2 regions of the Kluyvera chengduensis genome follow, and region 1 is predicted to be linked to the other one. Evidence: predicted binding sites of a transcription regulator. Region 1 holds the regulator's gene; the other holds the start of a gene.
What was found. The regulator PurR, encoded in region 1, represses purine synthesis genes. The targets are predictions, from matches to a motif close to CANGCAAACGTTTGCNTG.

Region 1 (15,699 bases):
GGTATGGGGGCATGAAATGTAGTCCATGCTGATATCAAAATCTAACTGTCGGGTCAGGTCTGCGGTGAACAGTATTCCGCCTGGAACGACGGTTATCACGACCGCATCGCTGAAATCCCGGTTTAGCTGTGCGGCGACCTGACGCACGCCGGAGGCAATGGCGGCTTCGTTGAGGATGATGTCGCCAATAGGTTGATTGCTCATTTGAACTCCTGACCTGCTATGTTGAACGGCGTGAGATTGAAATCCATCATGACCGAGCATGATCTTCATCGGTAAAGTAAATGGTCAGCCGACTGAAATGACCTGGTTGTGTAAGATCCCAGCGATAATATCGCGAGCCTCGCGCGTTTCGGGTAACTCGCGATGCTGGCCGCAGTGATATTGCGAGAGCCAGTAGGTCAGCATCCCCAGAATCAGGCGAATGGCGCGCCCCGATGCCGGTACGATATCCGAGACCACGCGGGTCAGGCAGTCAGTGATCGCGGGTTGAACGGCAATCTGCTGTTCACCGGCATGCCGCATCAGTTCCGCATACAGAGGTTTCAGGCTGCCGCGCCGCGCTTCGTAGTAGTAACGGATAAACACCTCTTCCGTCCCGTTGATATCCTGGGCGATAAACCAGGCATAGGTTCGCTGTTCAAGCTGCTGCAGATAAGCGCTGAGACCCTGAGGTAAGGTGATGTGCACGCGATGCTCCTGGTTATCGGGAAGGGTTTATCCGGCTAAGATTTTCAGCACGGCCTGATAGATGGCGCCACTATGATGTATTGTGATAGATTGTGCAATATATTGCTCGTTTATTGGAGGTTGCTTTGATTGATTATGATGCTTTACCTGACCAGCGTCAGGCGTTTATTCATCAGCTATTGATGACCACTGGTCGGGTGATTGGCGCTGATGTTGCGCGGCAGCTTGGCGTCTCGGAGCACACTATCCGCCGCGATCTACAGGAACTCGCCAGAAAGGGAGTATGCAAGAAGGTTTACGGTGGGGCGGTTAGCCAGCTTATTGCGTCAAGTTCGCTGGCTACGCGCATTGAGCAGAACGTCAGCGAAAAGTCGCAGGTGGCTAAGAAATGTGCCGAGCTGTTAAAGCCTGAATCCTGCATCTTCATGGATTCCGGTTCGACCTACCTGGCAATGGCGGCGTTTATTCCTGAGGACCTTGAGCTGACGATTGTCACTAACTGCCCGCAGATAGCCGCGGCGTTAGGGGCCAGAACGAACGGAGAACTTATTCTTCTCGGCGGGAAGGTGAATCCAAAAACCGGCAGTACGCTCAGTTCGGATACGGTCAATCTGGTACGCGAAATGGTCTTTGATCAGGCGTTTATCGGCGTGTGCGGGATGGATCTACAGGCGGGTTTGAGCGCCGTGTACTATGAAGATGCGTGCTTTAAGAAAGAGGTTATCGCGCAGAGTAATGAGGTCATTATCGCCGTTACGGCAGAAAAAATATCTCAGGTGGCGCGCTACAAAGTGGTGCCCTGCGACGAGATTGATGTGATGGTGGTCAGCCCTGAAACCCTGACCGCAGATTTCGACAACAGCACTATTCGTATTGAAAAAGCGGAGTAGCGCAGCGCGTAGTGGGGAGGTCAAAATATCTTCCCACGTCATGACGCGAGATGGTTGCGTGATGAATCAGCGTGATAAGGGGTAACAGCAGGAAAATTCGGAGATAAAACAGAATGGTGCGTCTGAATGGACTCGAACCATCGACCCCCACCATGTCAAGGTGGTGCTCTAACCAACTGAGCTACAGACGCATAATGGTGCGTTTAATTGGACTCGAACCAACGACCCCCACCATGTCAAGGTGGTGCTCTAACCAACTGAGCTATAAACGCATTAATGGTGCGTCTGAATGGACTCGAACCATCGACCCCCACCATGTCAAGGTGGTGCTCTAACCAACTGAGCTACAGACGCATTGTTGCTTGCGGCAACGGGGACGAATATTAGCGGCAGCGGCGGTCGGTGGCAAGCGGAAAATGTGTGATTTCACCCGACTGGAGAACTTTTACCCATATTGCGGGTGTTTTAGCGCGCTTAGCGAAAATCCGTTGATCTCGCTGCATTTTATTTATCCAACCGTCGGATCGATACGACGGAAAATCAGGATGGTCTGTGTGGTTGAGAAATGAATTGTTATATTATAACATCTCGTTTTTCTCGTATCATATAAGGATAAATAATCATGAAACTTCTGGGTAAAGTGACGCTGGCTGTCGGTGCGCTGGTGATGGGCGGTCAGGCATTCGCTCATGGCCATCACGATCACGGGCAGCCGTTAACCGCGGTGGAGCAAAAGGCCGCCGAAGGCGTGTTCAAAGACAGCGATGTCAAAGACCGTGAACTTAAAGACTGGGAAGGCGTGTGGGAGTCGGTGAACGGTCTGCTGTTGTCCGGTGACCTGGACCCGGTGTTCCAGAAGAAAGCGGATAAGGATAAGCGTAAAACGTTCGCCCAGATTAAAGAGTATTACCGTGCAGGCTATGCCACCGATGTGAATATGATTGGTATCGAAAACGGTACGATGGAGTTCCACGTGGGTGACAAGGTGAGTGCCTGCCAGTACCGTTACGCGGGGCACAAGATTCTGACCTATACCTCCGGTAAGAAGGGCGTGCGCTATTTGTTTGAATGTCAGGACGCGAAGAGCGAGGCACCGAAGTTCGTGCAGTTCAGTGACCATATTATTGGCCCGCGCAAGTCCAGCCATTTCCATATCTTTATGGGGAATCAGTCTCAGGAAGCGTTGCTGGCAGAAATGGATAACTGGCCGACCTATTATCCGTTCCAGTTAACGAAACAGCAGGTGGTTGACGAGATGCTGCACCACTAAGTGATATCGCCGGGCTACATTCAAATGTAGCCCGGTCAAGCGACGCGCCGCCGGGAAACGTTAGCGCGCGGCGCGCTGAAGAATAACCACGTCAGGCTGGCGTTGCAGGAAGCGCATTCTCAGCATCATCAGCACCGCGGCCGACGTCAGACCAATAATAAAGCCCCACCAGAAGCCGGCCGGGCCCATGCGCGGTACCACGATATCGGTCAGCGCCAGCACATAGCCGCACGGCAGCCCCAGAACCCAATACGCAATAAAGGTAATAAAGAAGATCGACCGCGTATCTTTATAACCACGCAGAATACCACTACCGATAACCTGCACCGAGTCAGAAATCTGGTACAGCGCTGCCAGCAGCATCAACTGCGCGGCAAGCGTCACCACTTCCGGGTTGTCGTTGTACAGCAGCGCGATATGCGTGCGCATCAATGTAGTGAAAATCGCCGTGCACATTGCCATACATACACCAACGCCGAGCCCGGTGCGCGCGGAAACCTGCGCATCCGGCGTAGAGCCTTGCCCAAGACGGAAGCCGACGCGGATGGTCACCGCCGCCGCCAGCGACATTGGCAGTACGAACATCAGCGAGCTGAAGTTGAGGGCAATCTGGTGGCCGGCCACGTCGACGATTCCCAGCGGCGAGACAAGCAGCGCCACCACGGCGAACAGGGTCACTTCAAAGAACAGCGCCAGCGCAATGGGCAGCCCCAAAGAGACCAGTCGTTTCAGGATGGCCGTATCCGGGCGGGCAAAGCGTTCTTTATTACGGATGTCGCGCATCGAGCCCGCATGGCGAACGTAGTAGAACATGCTGAAGAACATCACCCAGTAGACGGATGCGGTAGCGACACCGCAGCCAACGCCGCCAAGTTCCGGCATGCCAAAGTGACCGTAAATAAAGATGTAGTTCACGGGAATATTCACCAGCAGACCAATAAAGCCCATCACCATACCGGGCTTGGTTTTGGCGAGGCCTTCACACTGGTTACGCGCAACCTGGAAAAAGAGGTAGCCCGGAGCCCCCCATAGCAGGGCTCGCAGATAGCCTACCGCTTTATCTGCCAGCGCGGGGTCAATGTTATGCATGGAGCGGATGATGTATCCCGCGTTCCACAGCACGACCATAATTAACACGGAGACAAGCCCCGCCAGCCAGAATCCCTGGCGTACCTGCTGCGCAATGCGGTCGCGACGACCGGAACCGTTGAGCTGGGCAATCACCGGAGTGAGGGCCAGCAGTAAGCCGTGACCAAAGAGGATGGCTGGCAACCAGATAGAGGTCCCGATGGCGACGGCAGCCATGTCGGTAGCGCTGTAGCCGCCTGCCATGACCGTATCGACAAAGCCCATCGAGGTTTGGGCAACCTGCGCGAGGATAACCGGGATAGCCAGCGCTAATAACTGCCGCGCTTCACTAAAGTACTTCTGCACGTGAACACCTGTATTGTTGTTATTTATTCTCGCCGTACGCCGGGTACGGGAGACAGAAAAGCCGCCTTAACCGGCAGCAAGAAGAATAAATAGAGGATTTGCTCCATCATTGTAGCGAGGATTTGCTTTTAATCTAGTCAAAAAATAAGAGGAGGGCCGGGGAAGGTAGCAACCTGTTTTATCAACTGCTATTGTGCGTAGCAGACGAATCGGTAGACGTACCGTAATGATTATCAACAGGAGTTAACTGCATGTTCACTGGTATTGTGCAGGGCACGGCAAAAATCGTGTCCATTGATGAGAAACCGAACTTCCGTACCCACGTTGTGGCGCTGCCGGAACACATGCTGGCGGGTCTTGAGACGGGCGCATCGGTTTCGCACAACGGCTGCTGCTTAACGGTGACGGAAATTAACGGCGACCAGATAAGTTTTGATCTGATGAAAGAGACGCTGCGCATCACTAACCTTGGCGATGTGAAAGAGGGCGACCTCGTGAACGTTGAGCGCGCGGCGAAATTCAGCGATGAAATTGGCGGTCATTTAATGTCCGGTCATATTATGACCACGGCGGAAGTGTCAAAAATCCTGACCTCCGAAAACAATAAGCAGATCTGGTTTAAAATTCAGGATCCGACGCTGATGAAGTATGTCCTGTATAAGGGCTTTATCGGTATTGACGGCATCAGCCTGACGGTCGGTGAAGTGACGGCGACGCGTTTCTGCGTCCACCTGATCCCGGAAACGCTGGAGCGCACGACGCTTGGCAAAAAACGCCTGGGCGATCGCGTCAACATTGAAATCGATCCGCAAACGCAGGCGGTAGTCGATACCGTTGAGCGCGTGATGGCGGCAAAAGAAGCGGCGGCGCAGCAGGCTGACGCGGAGTAGGCATAAAAAAGGCCCGGGGCGGTGTGCTCCGGGCCTTGTTCGTTTTCATCGGGCGACGCGCAAACCGTGCTCTACGCCGCGTGAGAACATTACCTGCCAAAGCTGTATATCTCGGGCACGGAACGCACCCGCGCAGGCGTTGAGATAGTAGCTAAACATGCGTTTGAATCGTTCAGAATAGTTGTCTGCGATTTCCGGCCAGCATTCGAGGAAGCGCTCATGCCATGCCATCAACGTCGTATCGTAGTCAGCGCCAAAGTTGTGCCAGTCTTCCATCACAAAGTGAGGTTCGCTGGCGTGCGCAATCTGGCGTACTGAGGGTAAACAGCCATTCGGAAAGATGTATTTGTCTATCCAGGGATCGACATTATTGTCCGTTGTTTTCGAGCCAATGGTGTGCAGCAAAAACAGGCCGTCGGGCTTAAGATTTCTGTCGACGACGGTGAAATAGGTATCGTAGTTTTTCGGACCAACGTGCTCGAACATCCCGACGGAAACAATGCGGTCAAACTGATCGTGAAGGTCGCGATAATCCTGTAGCAGTATTTCGACATCCAGCCCTTCACAGCGCGCCTGCGCCATTTTTTGCTGTTCCGCTGAAATCGTCACGCCCTTAACGCTCACGCCGTAATTTCTGGCCATAAATTCCGCCAGACCGCCCCAGCCGCAGCCGATATCCAGGACTTTCATGCCGGGTTGGAGTTGTAATTTCTGACAGATAAGGTTCAGTTTGGCTTCCTGAGCCTGTTCCAGCGTCTGCGCATCTTTCCAGTAGCCGCAGGAATACTGCATAAACGGGTCAAGCATACGGCTAAAGAGATCGTTGCCGAGGTCGTAGTGTTCTTTACCGACCTGCCAGGCGCGCTTACGACTTTGTAGGTTAAACAGACGGGCGCCGACAATGCGAAGCGTGTCTTTAATATTGTGAGGGAGTTGCGTTTCTAATCCGGCGCGCAGTACCTTGTCGAAAAAGATATCCAGACGATCGCATTCCCACCAACCGTCCATATAACTTTCGCCAAGACCCAGCGAACCTTCTTGTAAAACACGTTTAAACAAACGCGGATTTTTGACTTGAATATCGCAGGAAGCATTGCCGTTAATTTCAATGCCTGCTCGGCTTAGCAGCTCGCTAACGATACGATACCAGTCGTCATCCGGTACATTTACTTCTTCTATACACGATGAGCTCATAGCTTCTCCATCCCGACCTGATGATCAGAACCTTAAAACAGCGTAGACGCTTTTTATGGGTTTGTGAGAAATCTCACGAAATTCGTGAGCCTGCTATCCGACGTAGCACAGAGGAAGGGAAGAATCCCTTGCCGAAAGCCAATCCATGGTTCAACGGGAAGCTATCCTGCTCCCGCTTAATAAGTTCAATCTATATTATTTATGTGATGCGGATCCAGTATAGGACGCTAAGTTTGTTGATTCAACTAAAAATCTTAGCGCCCTAATCATTTCCTGGGATATTGATATGAATGATGTTTAGGCGTGGGAAGTCGCGTGTTCTACATCGCGCTCAGCGCGGCGCGCGGCCAGCTGAATTTTGTAACCGACGCCAGCAAGCAGCACGGTGACTAGCATGACGCTGGTGGTGGTCAACAGCGGTGTTGCAATCAGCGTAGATACCGCCAGGCTTGCAAGGAAGCACAGCCCTAATTGCAGCGTGTTCTGCAGCGCGGCGGCGCGCCCCGTTGCCTGCGGGAACGGCTTCAGAGCCTGTGCGACGACGATTGGATAAATAGCGCCGTTCGCAATGGCCATCACGCAGAATGGAATCAGCAGGGCGGTCAGTGACGCATTTTCTGCCAGACCTACGGCCCAGGTGCCCACCACGCTCAGCGCGTATATAACCAAAAGCCATGGCAGCATTTGTGCCCCACGCCATTTTTGTAGCGCGGCGCGACAGCCGTAGCCGCCAATCAGGAAGGCGATGGTTTGCGGTACATAGCTCAGGCCAATTACCGTTGGGCTGTAGCCCATCTCATGGAGAATAAACGGCGAACCGGTAAGCCAGGCGAAGAAGCTTGCCGAACAGGCGGCGTAGATAAGCACGTTGCCGCGATAGTCTTTGCTGCGTAACAGACGCATAAAGGTGAGCTTATCTTCGCTCACCGCGTGCTTTTTGTGGGCCGGTTTCAGGCGGAATGCGGGCAGCATCAGAAGCAGCGTGATAATAAACAGCGTGGCGAAAATAGCCTGCCAGTCAAAGTGTGCCAGCAGCCAGCTACCCAGCAGCGGGGCGAGCGCCGGTGATAGCCCAACCAGCGGCATGATGGTGGCAAAAATACGGTTAGTACGCTGGGCCGGATAGTAATCGGTGACCATTGCCTGCCAGGTCACCGCGGCGGCACAGACACCAACGGCCTGTACAAAGCGCAGCACTAACAGCGTGGTGCCATCGCGCACCCACAGCATACCGATGCAGCCGACCGCAAAAATGGTTAACCCCGTCAACAGAATAGGCTTACGACCATAGCGATCCGACAGCGGTCCCCACAACAGTTGTGCGACGGCGAAGCCGGCCAGAAACAGGCTGAGGCTCGCACTAACGGCGGAGGCCGGCGTTTGCAGGTCTTCCTGAATGGCGGCAAAAGCCGGGAGATACATATCGGTGGCCAGAAATCCTAATACGCTCAATCCCGCGAGCCAGACTAAAAATCCTTTCCCAGGTTGCATAAACTTCGCCCTTTTTATCATGAGTAAACGATGCCGCTGAGTGTAGAGAGTGCATAACGGCTTGTGAAACGCTAATATTTGCGTCATGGATTCAAAATATTTGAAGGCAAAAAATGTGGTCTGAATATTCTCTGGAAGTGGTTGATGCAGTCGCGCGCAACGGCAGCTTTAGCGCCGCGGCGCAGGAATTACACCGCGTGCCTTCTGCGGTGAGCTACACGGTACGCCAGCTTGAGGAGTGGCTCGCCGTGCCGCTGTTTGAACGACGTCATCGCGACGTAGAACTCACCCCAGCGGGGGCGTGGTTTTTGAAGGAAGGACGATCTGTTATCAAAAAAATGCAGATCACCCGTCAGCAGTGCCAGCAAATCGCTAACGGCTGGCGCGGACAGTTGGCAATTGCTGTCGATAATATCGTGAAGCCTCAGCGTACTCGTCAGCTCATCGTCGATTTCTATCGGCATTTCAGCGATGTGGAACTGATTGTTTACCAGGAAGTATTCAACGGCGTCTGGGATGCGCTGGCTGACGGTCGTGTGGAGCTGGCGATTGGCGCCACCCAGGCGATTCCGGTCGGCGGTCGATTCGCGTTCCGCGATATGGGGATGCTCAACTGGCACTGTGTGGTTGCCAGCACGCATCCGTTGGCCCGGATGGACGGTCCGCTTAGCGACGACGTGTTGCGCAACTGGCCGTCGCTGGTGCGGGAAGATACGTCGCGATCTCTGCCGAAGCGTACGACCTGGCTGCTTGATAACCAGAAACGTGTGGTCGTACCGGATTGGGCCTCTGCGGAAACCTGTATCTCGGCCGGGCTTTGCGCGGCAATGGTGCCTGGACATCAGGCGCAGCCGTGGCTGGAAAGCGGAGAGTGGGTAGTGTTACAGCTTGAAAACCCGTTCCCGGATGCCGCCTGTTGTCTGACGTGGCAGCAAAGCGAAGCGTCGCCGGCCTTGAACTGGCTGCTGGAGTATCTGGGGGATAGCGAGACGTTAAATGAAGAGTGGTTACGGACACCCGAGTAGGGTGTCCGTGGGTAACGCTTAGCGGCGGTAGTCGCGGAACGGACCGTCGGCTACGGAGCGACGTTCGATGAGACGCGGATGCACCTCAATCGATTGCGACGTCTCGCGCTTGCTGACGATACGATCCATCAGCATATTGAAGGCCGTTTCGCCGAGTGAATCTTTCGGCTGATGAATAGTGGTCAGTGCTGGGGTGAAGAAACGAGAGTTGCGCACGTTGTCATAACCGATCAGCGAAATATCCTGCGGTACGCGTAGCCCCATTTCATCGGCCGCACACAGGGCACCCATCGCCATAATGTCGCCGCCGCAGAAGATAGCGGTAGGGCGCGGATGCTGTGACAGGATTTGTTGCATCGCGCGATAGCCTGACTCAGGCTCAAAGTCACCCTGCACAATCCAGTTGGCTGGCACGTTAATTTGCGCTTCTTCCATGGCCTTCATAAAGCCCGCCAGACGGCCAGCGCCGGTGTTACGCTCCAGAGGACCTGGGATCACGCCAATGTCGCGGTGCCCGCGCTCAATCAAGTAACGGCCCGCGGTGTAACCCCCTTCAAAGGCGTTATCGATAACGGAGTCGGTAAAGTCCGCTTTGGCTTCACCCCAGTCCATCACGACCATCGGGATGTGACGGTACTCTTCCAGCATCGTCAGCAGCGACTCTGGGTATTCAGAGCACATGACCAGCAGGCCATCAACGCGCTTTTGCGCCATCATTGACAGGTAGGCGCGCTGCTTTTCCAGGTTGTTCCAGGCGTTGCCCAAAATTAGGGTATAGCCTTTCTCAAAGCAGTTTTTCTCAACAGCTTCGATAATTTCGGCAAAGTAGGCCGCTTCGCTGCTGGTTGCCAATAAGCCAATCGATTTGGTGTGGTTGACCTTGAGACTACGGGCAACGGCGCTTGGCGAGTAGTGCAGCTCTTTAATAGCCGCCCAGACGGCTTCACGTGTCTCTTCAGCCACAAAACGCGTCTTGTTAATTACATGTGATACGGTTGTAGTGGAAACGTTTGCGCGCTTCGCTACATCTTTAATAGTTGCCATTCCATCTCACTCCAGACCCTGGCCTGCCCCTGATAAAATCGAAAGGAAAACGTTTGCCTTCACACACCCTGACGCAATTTTATGGATTGCGATTCGCCGGGAAAACGATACAGGACGACAGGAGGGGGTCAATGGCCGGTACGCTTATAAATAAGCGTCGAATTTTGACTTATCCTGGCGCAAAGTGGAAGAGCAAAAACCAACATCCTGCTAAAACTGTGAAGATTTTTGCGCAATACTGTGCAAAAATGAGTTAGCTCAGTTTTGCTGTGGAAATAAAAAGGAGAAAAAATTGATGAGTACCGAACTTAAGCTGTCGCTCTCTACCACCGTTATTACGCTGGCGCTGATTGTCGCCGCCGCGTTGACTGCTGTTCTGCACTAATTCCTCTGCGAGGGAGCGTCCGCTCCCTCCTGTTAGATTATTACCTGATTCGCAATAATCTTTTGCTGTTTTGCACACTTCTGTTTTTCTGTGATTGATGTCATGCTTTTGCATTATGTCCTTATGCCGCGTCTGTGGTGCGGCCAATCGGAGCTTAAGCATGAAAATTAACTTCCCCTTACTGGCGTTAGCCGTCGGTGCCTTTGGCATCGGCACCACCGAGTTCTCGCCGATGGGGCTTTTGCCGGTCATCGCTAAAGGGGTGGACGTCTCCATTCCTGCGGCTGGGATGCTGATCAGCGCCTATGCGGTCGGCGTGATGGTCGGTGCGCCGTTGATGACGCTGCTGCTTTCTCATCGTGCTCGTCGTAATGCGCTGATTTTTCTGATGGCGATTTTTACCCTCGGCAACGTGCTCTCTGCCATTGCGCCGGATTACACCACGCTGCTGTTGTCGCGCATTATTACCAGCCTTAATCATGGCGCATTCTTCGGTCTGGGCTCGGTGGTGGCGGCGAGTGTCGTGCCAAAACATAAACAGGCGAGCGCAGTAGCCACCATGTTTATGGGGCTGACTATCGCGAATATTGGTGGTGTGCCTGCCGCGACGTGGCTGGGCGAAACCATCGGCTGGCGCATGTCGTTCCTGGCGACCGCCGGGCTTGGCATTATCGCGATTCTGGGTCTGTGGTTCTCGCTGCCGAAGGGCGGGGCGGGCGAAAAACCGGACGTGAAACGCGAACTGTCGGTGCTGGTGCGTCCGCAGGTACTATCAGCGCTGTTAACCACCGTGCTGGGCGCGGGCGCGATGTTTACACTCTATACCTATATTTCTCCGGTGCTGCGTACCATCACTCACGCCACTCCGGGCTTTATTACCCTGATGCTGGTGCTGATTGGCGTAGGCTTCTCTATCGGTAACTACCTTGGCGGTAAATTCGCAGACCGCTCGGTGAGCGGGACGCTGAAAGGCTTCCTCGGCTTGCTGATGGTGATTATGCTGGCCATACCTTTCCTTGCGCAAACGCAGGTAGGTGCGGCGTTCAGCATGGTGGTCTGGGGTGCGGCAACCTTCGCGGTGGTGCCACCGCTGCAAATGCGCGTGATGCGCGTGGCTCACGAAGCACCAGGCCTTTCTTCCTCGGTGAATATCGGGGCGTTTAACCTGGGTAACGCACTGGGTGCGGTTGCGGGTGGGGCGGTTATCTCCGGCGGTCTGGGGTATAGTTTCGTGCCGGTAATGGGGGCGATAGTGGCGGCTCTGGCGTTACTGGTTGTTTTCCTCGGCGGACGTTCTCGCGGTGAAGAAGCCCTGGCCAGCCAGTAAAAACAAAAACGCAGAAGGTCTCCCTTCTGCGTGATACGAGATAACCCGGCGAAGCGTTGCGATGCCGGGTTATTTTTTTGCTTACGCTGCCAGATTCTTAGCGACGAATTCCCAGTTAACCAGAGCCCAGAAGTGCTCCAGATAGTTTGGACGCGCGTTGCGGTAATCGATGTAGTAAGCGTGTTCCCACACGTCAACGGTCAGCAGCGGCGTCGCGTCGGTGGTCAGCGGGGTCGCTGCGTTAGACGTAGAGACGATAGCCAGGGAGCCGTCGGCTTTCTTCACAAGCCAGGTCCAGCCAGCGCCGAAGTTTTTAACCGCGGCATCGGTGAACTGCGCTTTGAATTCAGCGAAGCTGCCGAAGGATTTGGTAATGGCTTCAGCGACTGCACCGGTTGGTTCGCCACCGGCGTTTGGTGCCAGGCAGTTCCAGTAGAAGGTGTGGTTCCAGACCTGCGCGGCGTTGTTGAACACGCCGCCTTCAGAAGAACGCACGATCTCTTCCAGCGTCTTGCCTTCAAACGCGGTGCCTTTGATCAGGTTGTTCAGGTTAGTGACATAGGTCTGGTGGTGTTTGCCATAGTGATACTCAAGCGTTTCCACGGAAATGTGTGGGACCAGAGCGTCTTTGGCATACGGTAATGCAGGTAATTCGAACGACATTGCTTCTCTCCTTATTATATTTGTACACTCAATAACCATGTACTGAGTAGGGATAGAGTAGCAAATTAAAAGGTGAGATAAAAGATAAGCTTACCCCGTTTATTAACAAACGGGGTAAGTGATTAACGAATTGTCTTAGGGGTGACAACGCGGCGGGCACCGACGTAGTGACGTACCCAATAATCTTCGCTCAGCGAGGTTATCTGGATGTCCTGGCCGGTACGCGGAGACTGAATAAATTTGCCGTTACCGACATACACGCCAACGTGATCGGCGGTACCGCGACCCTGAGTGCGGAAGAAAACCAGATCGCCACTTTCTAGCTCGCCACGTTCAACCGGACGCGCATCGCGCAGGTGATACATTTCGTTGGCGGTGCGTGGGATACGAATATTGACCAGATCTTTATAAGCGTAATAGACCAGACCGCTGCAATCGAAACCGGTACGCGGGGAGTTGCCACCCCAGCGGTAAGGCTTACCTAACTGCCCCATCAGCTTATTCATCGCGGTTTTCTGTACTTTCTGCACGCGAATTTTGTGCGCAGCGGCGATGGTCGTTGGTTTGGACTCTACAGGAGTGGTGGTGCAGACCTTCTTATGACCCTTGCGAACCTTGCAGGTCGTGGTGACGCTGGCGGTTTTGACTGCGCTGCTTTTCGCGCGGGTTTTAGCGGAGGCGGTTTTCGATTTGCTGGAGACTGGCGCTGCTTTTTTCGCTACGGCTGGGGTGGTTTTCTTTTTAGCGGCAACCGGAGTCGATTTTTTCTTAGCGTTAGATTTATTGTCCGCGTTCTTTTTCTTACGTTCACTGCTTTTTGCAGGAAGCGACTTTTGCGCCGTTGGGGTTTTGGCATGCCCTGTAGCATGCGCCAACGGCGTGAAGGATAACGATGTAAACAGCAATGCACAGAGCGTGAACGACCATTTTTTTATCTGCGCCACTGAACAACCCTCTGAGTAAGATACAGGCTAAATGTCCTTGCCTAGGTATGGTTTACAAAACCCAACGATTCTAATCCATAAAAACACGAAATGTTAATAGTGTTTTTATGGATAAAACGTTGTTTCGTTAGCAACTGCAAAAAAAAACATCATTTGATACATAATGAGTCAAATAATGAGCAAGCTTTTCACCCACCTGCCGATAAACTCATATTTATAAAGCAACTTACCGCGTCAGACGATAAAATAGTAAAGCGTGAACAAAATGTTATTTTCTGTTCAGGGTCTGAAACGTTACAATGTCAGACTACTGCCGTAAAAAGAAGTTTGAGGAAGCAAGACAATGAGCGAGACAATTGAAAAAATTCAGCGCCAGATCGCTGAAAACCCAATCCTGCTGTACATGAAAGGTTCCCCGAAACTGCCAAGCTGCGGTTTCTCAGCCCAGGCTGTTCAGGCGTTGTCCGCCTGCGGCGAGCGCTTTGCTTACGTCGACATCCTGCAGAACCCAGACATCCGCGCCGAGCTGCCAAAGTATGCAAACTGGCCGACTTTCCCACAGCTGTGGGTTGATGGTGAGCTGGTTGGCGGCTGCGACATCATTATCGAAATGTACCAGCGCGGCGAACTGCAGCCTCTGATTAAAGAGACCGCTGCTAAGTACGCTGAAGAGCCGAAAGCAGAATAATCGGTTCGCCCCAATACCGGGCACAAAAACAAAAAAGCGACCTGAAGGTCGCTTTTTTTTATACTGCTATTCTTCGGACGCTATCGGCAGCGGCCAGCCGCCCAGGCGCTTCCAACGGTTGACGATTTCGCAGAACAGAATCGCGGTCTGTTCGGTGTCGTACAGCGCCGAGTGGGCCTGACTGCTGTCGAAATCCATGCCTGCTGCGGCGCAGGCTTTTGACAGCACGGTTTGCCCCAGCGCCAGCCCGCTAAGTGCGGCGGTGTCGAAGGTTACAAAGGGGTGGAACGGGTTACGTTTAAGCGAAGCGCGTTCAGCGGCGGCCATCATAAAGCTATGGTCGAAGGTCGCGTTGTGCGCCACCATAATGGCGCGGTTACAGTCACTGTCTTTAATGCCTTTACGGACCATTTTAAAGATGGCGTGCAGGGCATCGTACTCGCTAACCGCGCCGCGCAGGGGATTGTTTGGGTCGATACCATTGAACGCCAGCGCTTCCGGCTCGAGGTTCGCGCCCTCAAAAGGTTCAACGTGGAAATGTAACGTGTTGTCCGGCATCAGCCAGCCTTGCTCATCCATTTTCAACGTAATTGCCGCTATTTCGAGCAGGGCATCCGTTTTGGCATTGAATCCAGCAGTTTCTACATCGATAACCACGGGATAAAACCCACGAAAACGGTCGCATAGACCATTAAGTTGCACATTGTCGGACATCAGAATCTCATCACTTAGAAAAAGTAGCGCGCATTATGGCAAATTTTGCCGCGGCTTGGAAAGGCGGGTAAAAAAACGGGCGCATTATGCGCCCGTGGAGGAGTTAGTTGCCGAGACCTTTGCCGGCATCTTTCTCTTCGATCAGTTCGATTTTATAGCCGTCCGGATCTTCAACAAACGCGATCACCGTGGTGCCGCCTTTTACCGGACCGGCTTCGCGAGTCACGTTGCCACCGTTCTGGCGGATACGGTCGCAGGCTTCTGCCGCGTTATCCACACTCAGGGCGATGTGGCCGTAGGCGGTGCCTAGCTCGTATTTATCTACGCCCCAGTTGTAGGTCAGCTCGATCACCGCTTCGTCACTTTCTTCGCCGTAGCCGACGAAAGCCAGAGAGTATTTATATTCGGTGTTTTCGCTGGTACGGAGCAGCTTCATGCCCAGCACTTTGGTGTAGAAATCAATGGAGCGTTGCAGGTCGCCGACGCGCAGCATGGTATGCAGTAAACGCATGTTATCCCTCGTCCTTACTTATGAATAATCTGGCTAGTATAGCGGCGGAAGCCCGCCGCTATCAATCAATGCGGGATTAAAGCGAAGGGTAGTCGGTGTAACCTTCCGCGCCGCCGCCATAGAAGCTTTCCGGGCGCTGCGGGTTCAGCTCGGCTTTATGCTTCAGACGAGCGACCAGATCCGGGTTAGCGATGTAGTCGCGACCAAAGGCCACGGCATCAATTAACCCTTTCTCAATTAGCGCTTCTGCTTTTTCTGGCGTATAGGCGCCCGCACCGATGATTGGGCCGTGGAAACGCGCGCGGACTTTTTCGCGGAACGCGTCGCTGTATGGCTGACCGCCAGCCCAGTCTGGCTCTGACATGTGCAGGTAGGCAATGCCGCGTTTGCCCAGCTCTTCAATTAAGTAGAGCGCATCGGCTTCTTCGTTCGGACCGTTGTCGACGTTCTGGAAGGTGCCAATTGGCGATACGCGGATACCGATACGGTCAGCACCCCATTCTTTAATCCCGGCATCAACTACTTCCAGCACCAGACGC
Region 2 (15,699 bases), 1.0 Mb from region 1:
AGATCCAGGTTGGGACGTGCGGCAGCCAATATTGCATATAGATCCCGGCGGCGGTCAGTTCGGCCATGCCCACCAGCACGAACATGACCCAGTAGTTCCAGCCAGAGAGAAATCCGGCGAACGGCCCCCAGTATTTATAAGCAAAATGAGCAAATGAACCGGATACCGGCTCTTCAACCACCATCTCGCCAAGCTGGCGCATGATAAGAAAAGCAATCACGCCGGCAATCGCGTAGCCCAGCACTACAGCCGGGCCAGCCATCTGAATGGCAGGGCCGATACCGAGGAACAGACCGGTGCCGATGGCACCCCCGAGGGCGATTAATTGAATATGGCGGTTTTGTAATCCGCGGTGAAGCGTCGGGCTATTTTCCGACGACGCATCCGGTTGATTCTGGCTGGATGCTGATGACGCGTTTTTCACGTCTGACCCCTTAGCATTTTTATGAAGGGGCACCTTTTAACACTTAGCGCGGCTTGCCGCAAGGCAATCAGCACCCGGCCCCCAGTGGTAAAAAGCCCCGAAACGCACGCGTTTTCGGGGCAATAACCCTATTTTAGCAATAACTTAGTCGTAGGCCGGACAAGGCGTTTACGCCGCCATCCGGCAATCTGCGACGTGCTGCCGGATGGCGCTTCGCTTATCCGGCCTACCGATCGTCAAAGCACCTGGACAACCAACATGGTGATTAGAAGTCGTAGCTGACCGAGACTTTTAAGGTACGCGGCTCGCCCTGGTAGATATAGACGCCGGTATCATCAGCGCCCGACCAGTAGTTCTGGTTGGTGACGTTGGTCACGCCCACACGCCACACCAGATCGTTCTGCTCCTGATTCAGGTGCATGCGGTAGCGCATACCCAGATCAAGCGTGGTATAGCTGTCGAGTTTTTTGGTGTTGGCGGTATCCGCATACTGGGAACCGGTATGGTTCACGCGTGCGGTAGCGGTCAGACCTTCAATCGGTTTGATGTCGTATTCGGCCCCCAGCACCGCGTAGAAGCGGGAGACGCCAATTGCATCGTTCCCATCATTAGTGCCGCCTGCAGTTTTGGTCAATTCAGGGTCAATCCACAGCGTACTGCCGGTCAGACGCAGGCCCAGCACCGGTTCGCCAAACACGTTCAGCTCCACGCCGCGGTTACGCTGCTCACCGTCCATGCGGTAGTACTTGTCGCTATCTAACACACCGGAAGGCTTAGTAATCTGGAACAGCGACAGTGAACCACCGACGCGCTGATAATCAATTTTTATGCCCACTTCATCCTGCTTAGAGTGGGCGATACCGATACTTTGGCCGTAGTTTTTTGCTGTGATAGGCGCGTTGTTCGCCGGTTGCAGCGCTTCGGTATGGTTAGCATACAGCGAGAGCGTTTCCCACGGTTTGTAGACCAGACCAAACGTCGGCATCCAGCGGCTTTCGGTAAAGCTTGAGGTGGTGGTTTCCAGGCCCGTCTGGTTGTCATAGTTACGGATCACCACCTTTTGATGGCGTGCCGCGGCGGTAAAGAGCAGGCTATCGTCAAAGAAGCCCAGCGTGTCGCTGAGCAGCCAGCCCTGGGTACGGTTGCGCGCGGTGGTCAGCGGATCGTGGTAATGGCCGCCTTTTGGATTCGGCTTATAATCCGGCATGTCCACGTCATGACTGTCGTAGATATTGATAGTCGGGTTTTTGGTGCTATCAGACATACGCCAGGCAGTTGCATCGCGACGTATCTGCGCGGAGTAGCCCACGTTCACCTTATGGGATATGACGCCGGTATCGAAACTCCCGCGGATACCGCCCATGCCGCTGAAGCTGTCGATAATGCGGTTGGTATCCATACGGCCGACAGTGGCATCACCGTTAACGTTAGTCAGCTTCGGCGCAGCGTAGGTGCCAAGTTCATGCGCGTGCTGTGCGCCAAGCCCGACGTAGGTCGTCCAGCTATCGGTCAGGTCATATTCGGTTTTAACCATGCCGAATTCGTTTTCGATATCGCTATAGCCCCACTTCTGCGCGTAGCTTTTGGTGGCATCCGGCACTGCTGGAATTTGGGCAATATTGGCCACGCCAACGCCCATCTCACCGCCGTGGAAGGTTTTTTTCTGGTAACCAAAATCGAGGGAGGAACGCAGACGATCGCCGCGATAATCAAGACCCAGCGAGGCCAGGGTGGTGCGGCGATTATCGTTGTCGATACGCCCTTCCCCTTCACGATGCAGCACGTTTACGCGCGCGCCAAACTGGTTGTCATCACCGAAGCGACGCCCCAGATCCAGCGAGCCGCCGACCTGTGAATCAGAGGTGTAGTCCACGCCAAGACGGGTGGTGGGAATATCTTCAGCGCGTTTAGGCTCAAGGTTTATCATACCGCCTACGCCAGAACTGGCTGCGCCGTTCACCAGCGCATTCGCCCCTTTGAAGACCTCAATGCGTTCCAGCATCTGGGTGTCCATCACCTGGCGCGGTACCACGCCGGAGAGACCGCCCATGGTCATATCATCACCATCAAGCTTAAAGCCGCGAATACGGTAGGTTTCCGCAAAGTTACCGTAGCCCTGAACCGCCTGGACGCCCGCGTCATTTTTAACGACGTCCGCGATAGTTTTAGCCTGCTGATCCTGCACCAGCTTTGAGGTATAGCCGATGACGTTAAACGGCACGTCCATCGCCTTCTGCTCGCCCAGCATCCCTAAGCGACCGCCATGGGCAATTTGTCCGTCGAGGTAAGCCGGCACCAGCTCTTCGCCGCCGGCTTTGAAATCACCGCCTTCCACGCCCTGAACCACCATCGTTTCAGGCTGATTTTTCCTGGTTGTTGCGTCTTCGCTCGTTGCCGCATAGGCGGCAGGCAGCACGGTGCCTATCGCCAGTGCCAGCACGGAGAGTTTAGTTTTCATGAGAACATCCCTTGGTATTGAATAAAAAAATTCATCGCGGGTACCAACGGGTTGTCGCTTCTCACGCCCCAGAATCCCCCTGTGAAATATCCTCACCGATTACTGGGCCAGCCGTACCGCATCAATGAATAAAAATGAGATCGAGAACTATACGCATTATCAAAATGTGATCAAGTCTCAATCGGTAGTAGAGGCGGGAAATAACCACAAAAAAGTCATGCTCTTGCCCAAGGAGCCAACGCACAAAACAATGGCGCAGCGCCGTGTGGCTTCATGCATAATTATCCCAACACTTCCAGAGGACGCTCCCGTGCTGCTCAAAATCATCCTGGCTATGGTGGCATTTGCCGCCAACTCCCTGCTCTGTCGGCTAGCGCTGAAGGGGCTGCATATGGATGCCATTTCATTTAGCAGCGTTCGCCTGATAAGCGGCGCCATCGCGCTGTTCTTGCTGCTCCAGACGCCGGGTCTACGCAAGAAACCGGAGTTTAATTGGCTGAACGCCGCGCTGCTGGCGACCTATGTTTTTGCATTCTCGCTGGCCTATCTGTCGTTAACCACCGCCGCAGGCGCGCTGCTGCTGTTCGGCACCGTACAGTGCGTGATGACGGGCTGGGGGTTGATGCGCGGTGAGCGGCTAACCGCGCTGAAAAGCGTCGGTATGCTGGGGGCGATGGGTGGATTGGCGCTGTTGCTGCTGCCCGGTGCGGGGCATCCTTCCGGCAGCGCTTCGCTGTTGATGGTCTTGTCCGGCGCGGCATGGGCGGTTTACTGTATTACTGGCAAAAAGGTGCAGAATGCGGCGGCGGCAACGACCGGGAATTTTATTCTGGCGGTTCCCATGGCGCTGTTGGTGTTCCTGCTCAGTGGTTTTCATGTTCAGGCAGATGCCATTGGGCTCATGCTGGCCGTCACCTCCGGGGCGCTGATGTCCGGCGGTGCTTATCTGCTCTGGTACGCATTATTACCCCAGCTCAGCCCCACTACCGCCAGCACGCTGCAGCTCAGCGTTCCCTGCCTTGCGGCGTTGGGCGGTCTGATCTTTATGAGTGAAGCCATTGATATGCGTATGCTGCTGGCTATCGTTATCACCCTTTCCGGTATTGGTCTGGTGATTGTGGCAGACAGGCGGCGGTAAAAATTCCGTTTACCCTATGTGCGTACTCCCCGCTCGCCACAGCGCAGATAGCTGGGCCAGCGTGTCATCAACCAACATCCGCTTTTCGCTCCCCGGTCGCCAAATCGTTACCATGGTCTGGCTGATCCCTTCATTGCCCACCACGGTGGGGATCGCCGCGACATTTCGCCAGCGCGCCGCCTCAAAATGGGTCGGTAAAAATCCCCATCCACATCCGGCTTCAATCAGGCCACGCAGCATTTCAAGCTCGTTTGCCACCATCACTTTCCCCGAGATTTGTAGCCGCCGCGCCATTGGGATATCGCTGGCAGAATGCATCACCACCTGCGGGGTTAAAGAGAGGTCGAGCAGCGAACAGGGGCGAGCAACATCAGCAAACAGCGGCTCGGCGGCGTAAAAATCCATATCAATAGCGCCAAGTGCGCGCCACTCCATATCGCTGCCCACGCTGTGGTTATTCGCCTGAAAGAAGCCTAAGTCTGCCAGGCCGCTGGCCAGCGCTTTTTCACCTTCGGCGCGCGAGGTGCAGCGCAGGCTCAGGCGAACCCCACGTTTTGCCATCTGGATGAGTAATGCCTGCAAAAAACGACGCGGCGTAAAGGGATCGTAGGCAATGCTCAATTCCTGAACGTCGGCTGACGGCACCTGGCGGGCAAACTGCTCGAATGCTCTAGCCTGACGCATCAACAGGTGCGCCTGGCGATGCAGCTGCTCACCTTCTGACGTTAGCTGTAGCGATCGTCCCTGACGGACAAACAGCGGGTAGCCAAGACCATCCTCCAGTAGATCGATAAGATCGCGAAGCGTCGTGCGATCTTTTTCCAGCTTCATCGCGGCCTTCATCAGGCTGCCGTGTTCCGCAACGGCGGTGAAGGCTTCAAGCTGAGAAAATGAGTAGGACAATGATGGCACACCGGGCTCCTTTTGCAGTGCTTATGGGGGTTTTCCCCCCATTACGCGTTTTTTATTATAGTGCGGCGATTTTTATACTGCACCCATCCCGTCACCCCGCCGGGACAACGTGTCTATTGGTATAACTAAAATCGAGAACGCTATGAATAATAAACATAAATCCTTACCTGCAAAGTGCTGTCTGCTGGCAAGCCTGGTGGCAGGGGCATTCCTCTCCTCACCCGTCATGGCAGCCTGTGAAGGCACTGAACTCACCGCCTGTCCGGCCCCTTTTGATGCAAAACTTCCCGATACAAAAGCGATGCTGACCTGGAGTCAGGCCGATCGCGTTATCGGTTTTCGTAACGACTATCGCAACTATCAGGGCGATATTTTTCACCACGGAAAATCCGTGCCGTTCGCAGCCGCTGAAAAACCGCTGACGCAGGCGAGCTATCAGGTCAACGGCAAGCAGTGGACGCTTCAGGATTACATCAAGCGCCAGAACGTCAGCGGCATGCTGGTCCTGAAGGATGGCAAAATTGCCTGGAAATACCTTGGTGAAGGCAACACCGACACCACGCTGTGGACCTCTCGTTCGGTGGGGAAATCGGTGGTATCTACCCTGGTCGGCGTGGCGTTAAAAGAGGGAAAAATCCACTCGATGGACGATCTGGTCACGCAGTATGAACCCGACCTGAAGGGCACCGCCTGGGACGGCGTGACGCTGAAACAACTGATCCAGCACACCTCCGGCGTCGCGTGGAACGAGGATTACACCAATCCACAGTCTGACTTCGCCAAACTCACCCAGTGTGAAGCGCACACGGGGACCTACGACTGCGTTCGCACGCTGATTTCTGGCCTGAAGCGCGCCCATCCCGCGGGTGAGGTCTGGTCTTACTCCTCCGGCGGTGCCTGGCTGCTGGGCGATGTGCTGGAGCGCGCAACGGGCATGACCCTTGCCGCCTACCTTGAGCAAAGCATCTGGCAGCCGTACGGGATGGCGAGCGATGGCGTATGGCATGCCTACAGCAAAAACCAGCATGATGTTGGCGCACATGGTTTTAACGCTACGCTGGAAGACTGGGGCCGCTTCGGTGAATTCGTGCTGAACAATGGCCGCCTGCCGAACGGAAAACAGATTCTGCCAGAAAACTGGGTGGCTCAATCCGCCGACTGGAACAAGGCGAAAAACTCCGTCTCCGCAGCGCATCCGCAGGGGCTTTATGGCTACCAGTGGTGGAATAACGAAGTGCCTGTCAACGCCAAAAACGTAGTGCCCGCGCCGCAGGATTCGCTGAAAGGCTCCATGTGGGCGCTAGGGATTTATGGCCAGATGATCATGGTCAACCGCGCGGAAAATCTGGTGATCGTCCAGTGGTCAACCTGGCCGCAGGCAGAACCGTCGTTCAGCGCCCAGCCGCTGGAAGCTTCGCTGATGTTCAGCGCGATTGCGAACGCATTGCATTAATCACTGAAGCAGATAACCACGCCAGAGCTGTACTTTACGCTCTGGCGTTTTCAGGTCAGGCCTTCGGCTCTACCGCTATAAACATTTCGATATCCCAGTAGCCCTCTTCCGCCCCGTTGTTGTGGTAAATTTCAAAGCAGGGCCGGGGGGCCCACTGATGGGTTTCGTCCTTCAGGACGCTATCAAAGAACTGATACCAGGGCGTAGCAAAGTCGTGGTCAATGACGCGAGCCTGCGCGACGGCATACAGCCCGCCCGCCACTTCCGCCAGCATCACCCCTTCGCTGTTTGGCGGGATAACGAAATCATCGGCAACCGATACGACCGTATCACAGCGTAGCTTTTCCGCCGGCACCTCGTCTGGGTTATCGTAATAAACGGCAAGCCATTCCTGCGCGGGGATCTGCTGACCATCGACCCACATCATCAGCTGTTCAAACCCTTGTTTGACCGTCTGTTCCCACGGCCCAACCATATGAAAACCAGCGATTTTGCGTTGCTGAACCTGCTTTATCTCGTAGTCCATGCTGCCTCCGTTAAAACACTGTAATTTCATACAGTATAATTGACGTATTCTGGTTTAGACAAACGAACAGTGAACATTATGTGAGCAGATTCGCACTCTTGCCAGGAGAAGAATGTGGGGGAGGATTTCAGGAAAATGGTGCGCCCTGCAGGATTCGAACCTGCGGCCCACGACTTAGAAGGTCGTTGCTCTATCCAACTGAGCTAAGGGCGCACTGGGGAACTTCTTGGTGGGGTGAAACGCGTGGAATTATACGGTCACTGGCAGGTGAGTCAATCCATTTCCTTGCGAAACCTGCGCGGCCTGCGGCGATGGATAAAGTACAACCAACTATCGCTCAACTCTTCGACAAAAACACTTTCCGCGGAAAACTCGCAAACGATACCTGACAGCGAGGCTCGCATCTGACAAAATATGTCCATCCCCCCTTCGTTAATGACAGATGGAAAATTTTCCCTGATGGCAGCAAAGATTATTGACGGTAAAACGATTGCGCAGCAGGTGCGCTCTGAGGTTGCGGAAAAAGTGAAGGCCCGCATTGCGGCCGGAAAACGCGCCCCTGGGCTCGCCGTTGTCCTCGTGGGCAGCAACCCTGCATCGCAAATTTATGTCGGCAGCAAGCGCAAAGCCTGCGAAGAGGTGGGTTTCGTCTCCCGCTCTTATGACCTGCCGGAAACCACATCAGAAGCCGAGCTGCTAGCGCTGATTGATACCCTGAATGCCGACACCACCATCGACGGTATTCTGGTACAGCTGCCGCTGCCTGCCGGTATTGATAACGTGAAGGTTCTGGAGCGTATCGATCCAGACAAAGACGTGGATGGCTTCCATCCGTATAACGTCGGTCGCCTGTGCCAGCGCGCGCCTCGCCTGCGCCCTTGTACTCCGCGCGGTATCGTGACGCTGCTGGAGCGCTATAACATCGACACTTACGGTCTGAACGCCGTGGTGATTGGCGCGTCCAATATCGTTGGCCGTCCGATGAGCATGGAGCTGCTGCTGGCCGGCTGCACCACCACCGTGACCCACCGTTTCACCAAAAACCTGCGCCACCACGTTGAGAACGCGGATCTGCTGATCGTTGCGGTCGGCAAGCCTGGCTTTATTCCTGGTGAGTGGATTAAAGAAGGTGCCATCGTCATTGATGTCGGGATTAATCGCCTCGAAAACGGTAAAGTAGTCGGCGATGTGGTGTTTGAAGATGCCGCCGCGCGCGCGTCTTACATCACCCCGGTACCGGGCGGCGTAGGTCCAATGACCGTCGCTACCCTGATTGAAAACACCTTACAGGCGTGTGAAGAGTATCACGACGTGGAGAAGGCATAAGATGGCAACATTTTCTTTGGGTAAGCATCCGCATGTGGAACTCTGTGACTTACTGAAGCTGGAAGGCTGGAGCGAAAGCGGCGCACAGGCGAAAATCGCCATCGCCGACGGTCTGGTTAAAGTTGATGGTGCGGTTGAAACCCGCAAGCGCTGCAAAATCGTAGCCGGTCAAACCGTCAGCTTTGAAGGTCAGAACGTCACCGTGACGGCGTAAGCCATATGTAGCCCGGCCGAGCGAATGCGACGCCGGGAATCGGCGCCGAGCCTCCCCGGGGTCGGCATAAATGCCTCGCCCGGGCTACACGAGCATCGTGACGTCGGGTCTTATCCCCTCCCCCATTTTTCAGAATAACACCCTGCTGCATAAATCCGCCTCAGCAACGATACTCTGTACTCCTCATGCTAAAACGGACGACTGATGCCAACGATTATTACCCACGCCGCTGTCCCGCTGTGCCTTGGTTTAGGCCTCGGAACCCGCGTTATTCCGCCACGCTTGCTGTTTACCGGTATCGTGCTGGCGATGCTCCCCGATGCCGATGTGCTGGCCTTTAAGTTCGGTATCGCCTACGGCAATATTTTCGGCCACCGCGGCTTTACCCATTCACTGTTGTTTGCCTTCGTGGTGCCCCTACTCTGCGTGATCGTGGGTCGACGATGGTTTGGCGCGGGGTTAATGCGCTGCTGGCTGTTTTTAACGGTCTCGCTTCTGTCACACAGTCTGCTGGACTCGATAACTACCGGTGGCAAAGGCGTGGGCTGGCTGTGGCCGTGGTCGGATGAACGGTTTTTCGCGCCGTGGCAGGTGATTAAGGTCGCGCCGTTTGCGCTCTCGCGCTACAACACGCCGTACGGGCATCAGGTGATAATTTCAGAGTTGCTGTGGGTATGGCTGCCGGGCGTGGTGATTATGGGATGGTTGTGGTGGCGGCGCCGGTAAGAGTGAGAATGCCCGGCATCGCTTACGCTCAGCCGGGCTACAGTGAGTAACTTACTTACGGCGCCAGGTGGTACCCTGCGGGCCATCTTCCAGCACGATCCCCATCTCGTTGAGACGGTCACGCGCGGCGTCGGCTGCCGCCCAGTCTTTGGCTTTACGCGCGTCCAGACGCTGCTGGATTAACGCTTCAATTTCTGCCACTTCACCGTCGTCAGCCTGCGCACCGCTTTGCAGGAACGCTTCGGGTTCCTGTTCCAGCAGGCCCAGCACCGCAGAGAGCTTACGCATATGCGACGCCAACGCGTTGGCGGCATGCATATCTTCGCTCTTCAGACGGTTCACTTCTCGCGCCATATCAAACAGCGCGGAGTAGGCTTCCGGGGTGTTGAAATCGTCGTCCATCGCTTCAATAAAGCGCGCTTCGAACGCTTCGCCGCCCGCAGGCGCAACGGATTTGTCGGTACCGCGCAGCGCAGTGTACAGACGCTCTAGCGCGGAACGCGCCTGCTTGAGGTTCTCTTCACTGTAGTTCAGTTGACTACGGTAGTGGCCGGACATCAGGAAGTAGCGCACGGTTTCGGCGTCGTAGTACTTCAGCACATCGCGCACGGTAAAGAAGTTGCCCAGCGATTTAGACATCTTCTCGCGGTCAACCATCACCATGCCGGAGTGCATCCAGTAGTTCACGTACTCGCCGTCGTGCGCACAGGTAGACTGCGCGATTTCGTTTTCATGGTGCGGGAACATCAGGTCAGAACCGCCGCCGTGAATGTCGAAATGGTTGCCAAGCTGTTTGCAGTTCATCGCCGAACATTCGATGTGCCAGCCCGGACGGCCTTCGCCCCACGGGGATGGCCAGCTTGGTTCGCCCGCTTTGGACATTTTCCACAGCACGAAGTCCATTGGATCGCGTTTTACGTCAACCACATCAACGCGAGCGCCGGCCTGCAGCTGATCCAGATCCTGGCGCGACAGCTTGCCGTAGCTTGGATCGGTTGGCACCGAGAACATCACGTCGCCGTTGTCCGCTACGTAGGCGTGACCTTTGGCAATCAACTGCTCGGTGATTTCGATAATTTCATGGATATGGTGGGTCGCGCGCGGTTCGCTGTCCGGGCGCAAAATATTCAGCGCGTCAAAGTCTTTGTGCATTTCGACGATCATGCGGTCAACCAACGCCACAAAGCTTTCGCCGTTTTCATTAGCGCGCTTGATGATTTTGTCGTCAATATCGGTGATGTTGCGCACGTACTTCAGCTTGTAGCCGAGGAAACGCAGGTAGCGTGCGACCACGTCAAAGGAGACGAAGGTGCGGCCGTGGCCGATATGACAGAGATCGTAAACGGTGATACCACACACGTACATGCCAACTTCTCCGGCATGAATGGGCTTAAATTCCTCTTTCTGGCGAGTCATTGTGTTGAAGATTTTTAGCATCGAGAATTCCATGTTTACGTGTGTGAGCCGGGCTTTCGCCTTAAACGGTATATTCTACCCATAATTCAACCCGGAAGCAGCACACAATGCAAGATGATCGCGCCGCCCGGTTATGCTATAACAGATGCCTATGTGCAGCCCACAGGCGGGCTGAAGCACCACTCTAAACGGAACAGGATGCAGAAATGGTTACTTTCCACACTAATCATGGCGACATCGTCATCAAAACCTTCGACGACAAAGCGCCAGAAACAGTTAAAAACTTCCTGGACTACTGCCGCGAAGGTTTCTACAACAACACTATCTTCCACCGTGTTATCAACGGTTTCATGATCCAGGGCGGCGGTTTTGAGCCAGGCATGAACCAGAAAACCACCAAAGAAGCTATCAAGAACGAAGCCAACAACGGTCTGAAAAACACCCGTGGTACGCTGGCAATGGCGCGTACTCAGGCTCCACACTCTGCTACCGCGCAGTTCTTCATCAACGTAGCAGACAACGACTTCCTGAACTTCTCTGGCGAAAGCCTGCAGGGTTGGGGCTACTGTGTCTTCGCCGAAGTGGTTGAAGGTATGGATGTGGTCGACAAAATTAAAGCGGTCTCTACCGGTCGTAGCGGCATGCACCAGGACGTTCCTAAAGAAGACGTTATCATTGAAAGCGTGACCGTCAGCGAGTAATTGGTGGCGACATTCTTTATTGCAGATCTTCATCTGCAAACAGAAGAACCGGCGATTACCGCCGGTTTTCTGCGTTTTTTAGGCGGCGAAGCCCGCCGGGCCGACGCGCTGTACATCTTAGGCGACCTGTTTGAAGCCTGGATTGGCGATGACGATCCTAACCCGCTTCACCGCGAAGTGGCCGCCGCCATTAAATCGCTGGTCGAATCTGGCATCCCCTGCTATTTCATCCACGGCAACCGTGATTTTCTGATTGGCAAACGTTTTGCGGCTGAAAGCGGCATGCAACTGTTGCCTGAAGAGCAGATGCTCGAGCTCTACGGTCGTCGGATTCTGATTATGCACGGCGACACCCTCTGCACGGACGACCCAGGCTATCTTGCCTTTCGCGCCAAAGTGCATACCCCTTGGGTCCAGAAGCTGTTTCTCGCCCTGCCGCTGTTTATCCGCCGCCGTATTGCCCAGAAGATGCGCAATGACAGCAAAGCTGCCAACAGCAGCAAGTCGATGGAAATCATGGATGTAAACCCGCAGGCCGTCGTCGACGTGATGGAGAAACATCGCGTGCAGTGGCTGATTCACGGGCATACCCATCGTCCGGATATCCACGCGCTTGAGGCTAACGGCGAAGCAGCCTTCCGCGCGGTGCTCGGTGCCTGGCATACTGAAGGTTCGCTTATCCGTGTCACCAAAGACGACGTGACGCTTATCGCCTTCCCGTTTTAGTTTTTCCCCCGTATTCCCCCGCTGCATGGCGACGCAACCGTTTTCCTTGCCGGTTTTCCGTGTTATTCTCTGTGGCCTCTAACGTCGTGTGCAGCACACCCACAGGAGTTTTAAGACGCATGTCTTCCCGCAATAATCCGGCACGTATCGCCATCGTGATGGGGTCCAAAAGCGACTGGGCTACCATGCAGTTCGCCACAGAAATCCTCGATATTCTGAACGTTCCTCACCATGTTGAAGTGGTTTCCGCCCACCGTACGCCCGATAAACTGTTCAGCTTTGCCGAAGCGGCAGAAGAGAATGGTTACCAGGTGATTATTGCCGGTGCCGGTGGTGCAGCCCATTTACCCGGAATGATTGCCGCCAAAACCCTGGTGCCGGTGCTCGGCGTACCGGTACAAAGCGCGGCATTAAGCGGCGTAGACAGCCTCTACTCCATCGTCCAGATGCCGCGCGGCATTCCGGTGGGGACGCTGGCCATTGGTAAAGCCGGTGCCGCTAACGCCGCCCTGCTTGCCGCACAGATTCTGGCTCAGCACGATGCCGAACTGCATCAGCGTCTGGCTGACTGGCGTAAATCGCAAACCGATGAAGTGCTGGATAACCCAGACCCACGAGGTGCGGCATGAAGCAGGTCTGCGTGCTGGGTAACGGTCAGCTAGGTCGTATGCTGCGTCAGGCCGGCGAGCCGCTGGGTATTGCCGTCTGGCCGGTGGGCTTAGAAGCGGACCCGGCCGCCGTGCCGTTCCAGCAAAGCGTCATCACCGCAGAGATTGAACGCTGGCCGGAAACCGCGCTCACCCGCGAACTGGCCGAGCATACCGCGTTTGTTAATCGCGACGTTTTCCCGATTATCGCTGACCGTCTGACGCAAAAGCAGCTTTTCGACAAGCTGAATCTGGCGACCGCCCCGTGGCAGTTGCTGGCAAGCGCCAACGAGTGGCCTGAGGTGTTTGGTCGTTTAGGCGAGCTGGCTATCGTTAAGCGCCGTACCGGTGGCTACGATGGTCGCGGCCAGTGGCGTCTGCGTAAAGATGAGACTGCACAGCTGCCTGCCGAGTGCTACGGCGAGTGCATCGTTGAGCAAGGCATTAACTTCTCCGGTGAAGTGTCGCTGGTGAGCGCGCGCGCCCACGATGGCAGCACCGTGTTCTACCCGCTGACTCAAAACCTGCACCAGGACGGCATTCTGCGCATGAGCGTGGCTTTCCCGCAGGCGGATGCGCAGCAGCAGGCTCAGGCTGAATCCATGCTCAGCGCTATTATGCAAGAGCTTGGCTACGTCGGCGTGATGGCGATGGAGTGCTTCGTCACCCCTGGCGGGCTGCTGATCAACGAACTGGCGCCACGCGTGCACAACAGCGGCCACTGGACGCAAAACGGCGCGTCCATCAGTCAGTTCGAATTGCATCTGCGCGCCATTACTGACCTGCCGCTGCCACCACCGGTGGTGAACAGCCCGTCAGTGATGGTGAACCTGATCGGTACCGACCTGAACTACGACTGGCTGAAGCTGCCGCTGGTACACCTACACTGGTACGACAAAGAGGTGCGCGAGGGCCGCAAAGTGGGCCACCTTAACCTCAATGACAGCGACACCGGCCGCCTCAGCGCCACGCTGGAAGCAATGGTTCCCCTGCTGCCGCCGGCGTACGCGAGCGGTATTGCCTGGGCGCAATCACGCCTGAAATAAGCCTTAAATGCCGGGGAAAGTAACTTATCCTTCCCCGGCCCCCTCTCTGAAGCGTAAAATCCCGCCATTATTGCGTTACCCCGATTTCGTTAAGAAGGATTTCCCCATGAATAATGGGACGGATTACTGCGCCATTCTGCGCGCGGAAACGCCCATCATTGACGTGCGAGCCCCCGTCGAGTTTGCTCAGGGCGCGATGCCCGCTGCCGTCAACCTGCCGCTGATGAACGACGCCGAGCGCGCCGCCGTTGGCACCTGTTATAAACGTCAGGGGGCCGAGGCAGCGCTGGCATTGGGGCATAAACTGGTCTCCGGGCAGACACGCCAGCAGCGCATTGACGCCTGGCTCGACGCCTGCCGCCGTGCGCCGCAGGGTTATCTGTGCTGCGCGCGCGGTGGCCAGCGTTCGCATATCTCGCAGAGCTGGATCAAAGACAGCGGTCTTGATTACCCGCTGATCGTCGGCGGTTATAAGGCGCTGCGTCAGGCGGCGATTAAGGCTACCGAGGAACTGGTGCGCCATCCGATCGTGCTGATCGGCGGCTGTACCGGCAACGGCAAAACGCCGCTGGTGCGTGAACAGCCTCTGGGGATCGACCTCGAAGGGCTCGCGCACCACCGCGGGTCGTCGTTTGGCCGCACGTTAACGCCGCAGTTTTCTCAGGCTACCTTTGAAAACCATCTGGCAACCGCGCTGCTGAAAGGCGCATATCAGCGGGACAAGGTTCGCTGGGTGCTGGAAGATGAAGGTCACATGATCGGCGCTAACCATCTGCCGGAATGCCTGCGCGATCGCATGGCTCAGGCGCCGATCGCGGTCGTGGAAGATCCGTTCGATCTACGCCTTGAGCGCCTGCGCGAAGAGTATTTCACCCATATGCATCGCGACTTTACCGCCGCGTTTGGTGAAGAGAAAGGTTGGGAAGAGTACAGCGCTTATCTGCATCACGGCCTGTTCGCCATTCGCCGTCGCCTGGGGCTCCAGCGTTTTGCCGAACTGACCGCCACGCTTGATGAGGCGCTGGCTGAACAGCAGCGTAGCGGTTCAACCGAGGCACACTTTGCCTGGCTGGTCCCACTGCTCAACGAGTATTACGACCCGATGTACTGCTATCAACTGGACAAAAAGGCTGACAAGATTGTCTTTCGCGGAACATGGGAAGCGGTTAATCACTGGCTATTGAGCAATTAGAAGATGATCCCCCTACCATTCGCCGTAGGGGTATTTTTTATCTTTGATAAAATCCAGTGTTCTCCGGGAATATTGATAATCGTCTTTATAAATCGTTTTCCCTTTACACAAATCCAGCTGGTCACCCGAGACCGTTTCTATCAGGATCACTTTTTCCCCCGTGATAAGGATATTCGCTTCATTATAATCTTCCAGCCATACCCGCACCTTTCCCTCAGGCGCCAGCCCTATCAGCATAAACCGGTGATACATAATTTCATCTGGATAACGCGTCAGCGTATAAGGCGTCAGCATCATTTTCCACACCTCACCGCTGAAGGTGATACGGGTCTCATAGAGTTTTTTATCTATGATTGAATCCCAGCAAAAACGGATAAACTGCGGCGGATTTTTAGCCTTATTAAAGGGTGACCTGCCGGCAAAAAGATCGTTCCGCCACGTTCCTTTTGTCTCTGAACTGGATATTGTTCCATCCGGTGCTCTGTATTGGTAAAAATAGGCGCCGGTATCTAATAGCTCGACATAAGTTACTTTAGCAGGTAAGGCATAGGGATAGAAGAAATTAAAGTACCACTCATCATAAGGTGCAATCAGTGACGTCAGCTCTTTTCCACTGGTGGTTAGTGATATTCCCAGTATCAGGCTGAATAATAATGCTGTACCTGTTTTTCTGTTCATTGTGGCTTCCTTTCCTGAAAAACCTACCATTCACCGTAGGGGTATTTTTTATCTTTGATAAAATCCAGTGTTCTCCGGGAATATTGATAATCATCTTTATAAATCGTTTTCCCTTT

Region 2: the regulator PurR is predicted to act here: its motif matches at 12,051-12,068, upstream of purE (5-(carboxyamino)imidazole ribonucleotide mutase).

Annotation. Positions count from the first base shown of each region.
Region 1 covers NZ_JBIQOI010000002.1:108,041-123,739, reverse strand. The annotation lists gene ACH1XZ_RS06210 (phosphoribosyltransferase) at 1-204, opposite strand, end outside; gene ACH1XZ_RS06205 (hypothetical protein) at 289-690, opposite strand; gene ACH1XZ_RS06200 (DeoR/GlpR family DNA-binding transcription regulator) at 816-1,580, shown strand; tRNA gene ACH1XZ_RS06195 (tRNA-Val) at 1,695-1,771, opposite strand; tRNA gene ACH1XZ_RS06190 (tRNA-Val) at 1,776-1,852, opposite strand; tRNA gene ACH1XZ_RS06185 (tRNA-Val) at 1,858-1,934, opposite strand; gene zinT (metal-binding protein ZinT) at 2,203-2,850, shown strand; gene mdtK (MdtK family multidrug efflux MATE transporter) at 2,911-4,284, opposite strand; gene ACH1XZ_RS06170 (riboflavin synthase subunit alpha) at 4,536-5,174, shown strand; gene cfa (cyclopropane fatty acyl phospholipid synthase) at 5,220-6,368, opposite strand; gene punC (purine nucleoside transporter PunC) at 6,666-7,859, opposite strand; gene punR (DNA-binding transcriptional activator PunR) at 7,973-8,884, shown strand; gene purR (HTH-type transcriptional repressor PurR) at 8,903-9,928, opposite strand; gene cydH (cytochrome bd-I oxidase subunit CydH) at 10,224-10,313, shown strand; gene ACH1XZ_RS06140 (MFS transporter) at 10,474-11,640, shown strand; gene sodB (superoxide dismutase [Fe]) at 11,722-12,303, opposite strand; gene ACH1XZ_RS06130 (C40 family peptidase) at 12,426-13,247, opposite strand; gene ACH1XZ_RS06125 (Grx4 family monothiol glutaredoxin) at 13,591-13,935, shown strand; gene rnt (ribonuclease T) at 14,002-14,649, opposite strand; gene gloA (lactoylglutathione lyase) at 14,753-15,160, opposite strand; gene nemA (alkene reductase) at 15,237-15,699, opposite strand, start outside.
Region 2 covers NZ_JBIQOI010000002.1:1,123,584-1,139,282, forward strand. The annotation lists gene pheP (phenylalanine transporter) at 1-424, opposite strand, end outside; gene ACH1XZ_RS10915 (TonB-dependent receptor) at 690-2,882, opposite strand; gene ACH1XZ_RS10920 (EamA family transporter) at 3,193-4,020, shown strand; gene ACH1XZ_RS10925 (LysR family transcriptional regulator) at 4,030-4,932, opposite strand; gene ACH1XZ_RS10930 (serine hydrolase domain-containing protein) at 5,075-6,385, shown strand; gene sbmC (DNA gyrase inhibitor SbmC) at 6,441-6,911, opposite strand; tRNA gene ACH1XZ_RS10940 (tRNA-Arg) at 7,048-7,124, opposite strand; gene folD (bifunctional methylenetetrahydrofolate dehydrogenase/methenyltetrahydrofolate cyclohydrolase FolD) at 7,371-8,237, shown strand; gene ybcJ (ribosome-associated protein YbcJ) at 8,239-8,451, shown strand; gene ACH1XZ_RS10955 (metal-dependent hydrolase) at 8,656-9,177, shown strand; gene cysS (cysteine--tRNA ligase) at 9,229-10,614, opposite strand; gene ppiB (peptidylprolyl isomerase B) at 10,800-11,294, shown strand; gene lpxH (UDP-2,3-diacylglucosamine diphosphatase) at 11,298-12,020, shown strand; gene purE (5-(carboxyamino)imidazole ribonucleotide mutase) at 12,140-12,649, shown strand; gene purK (5-(carboxyamino)imidazole ribonucleotide synthase) at 12,646-13,713, shown strand; gene mnmH (tRNA 2-selenouridine(34) synthase MnmH) at 13,820-14,905, shown strand; gene ACH1XZ_RS10990 (DUF2931 family protein) at 14,918-15,583, opposite strand; gene ACH1XZ_RS10995 (DUF2931 family protein) at 15,607-15,699, opposite strand, start outside.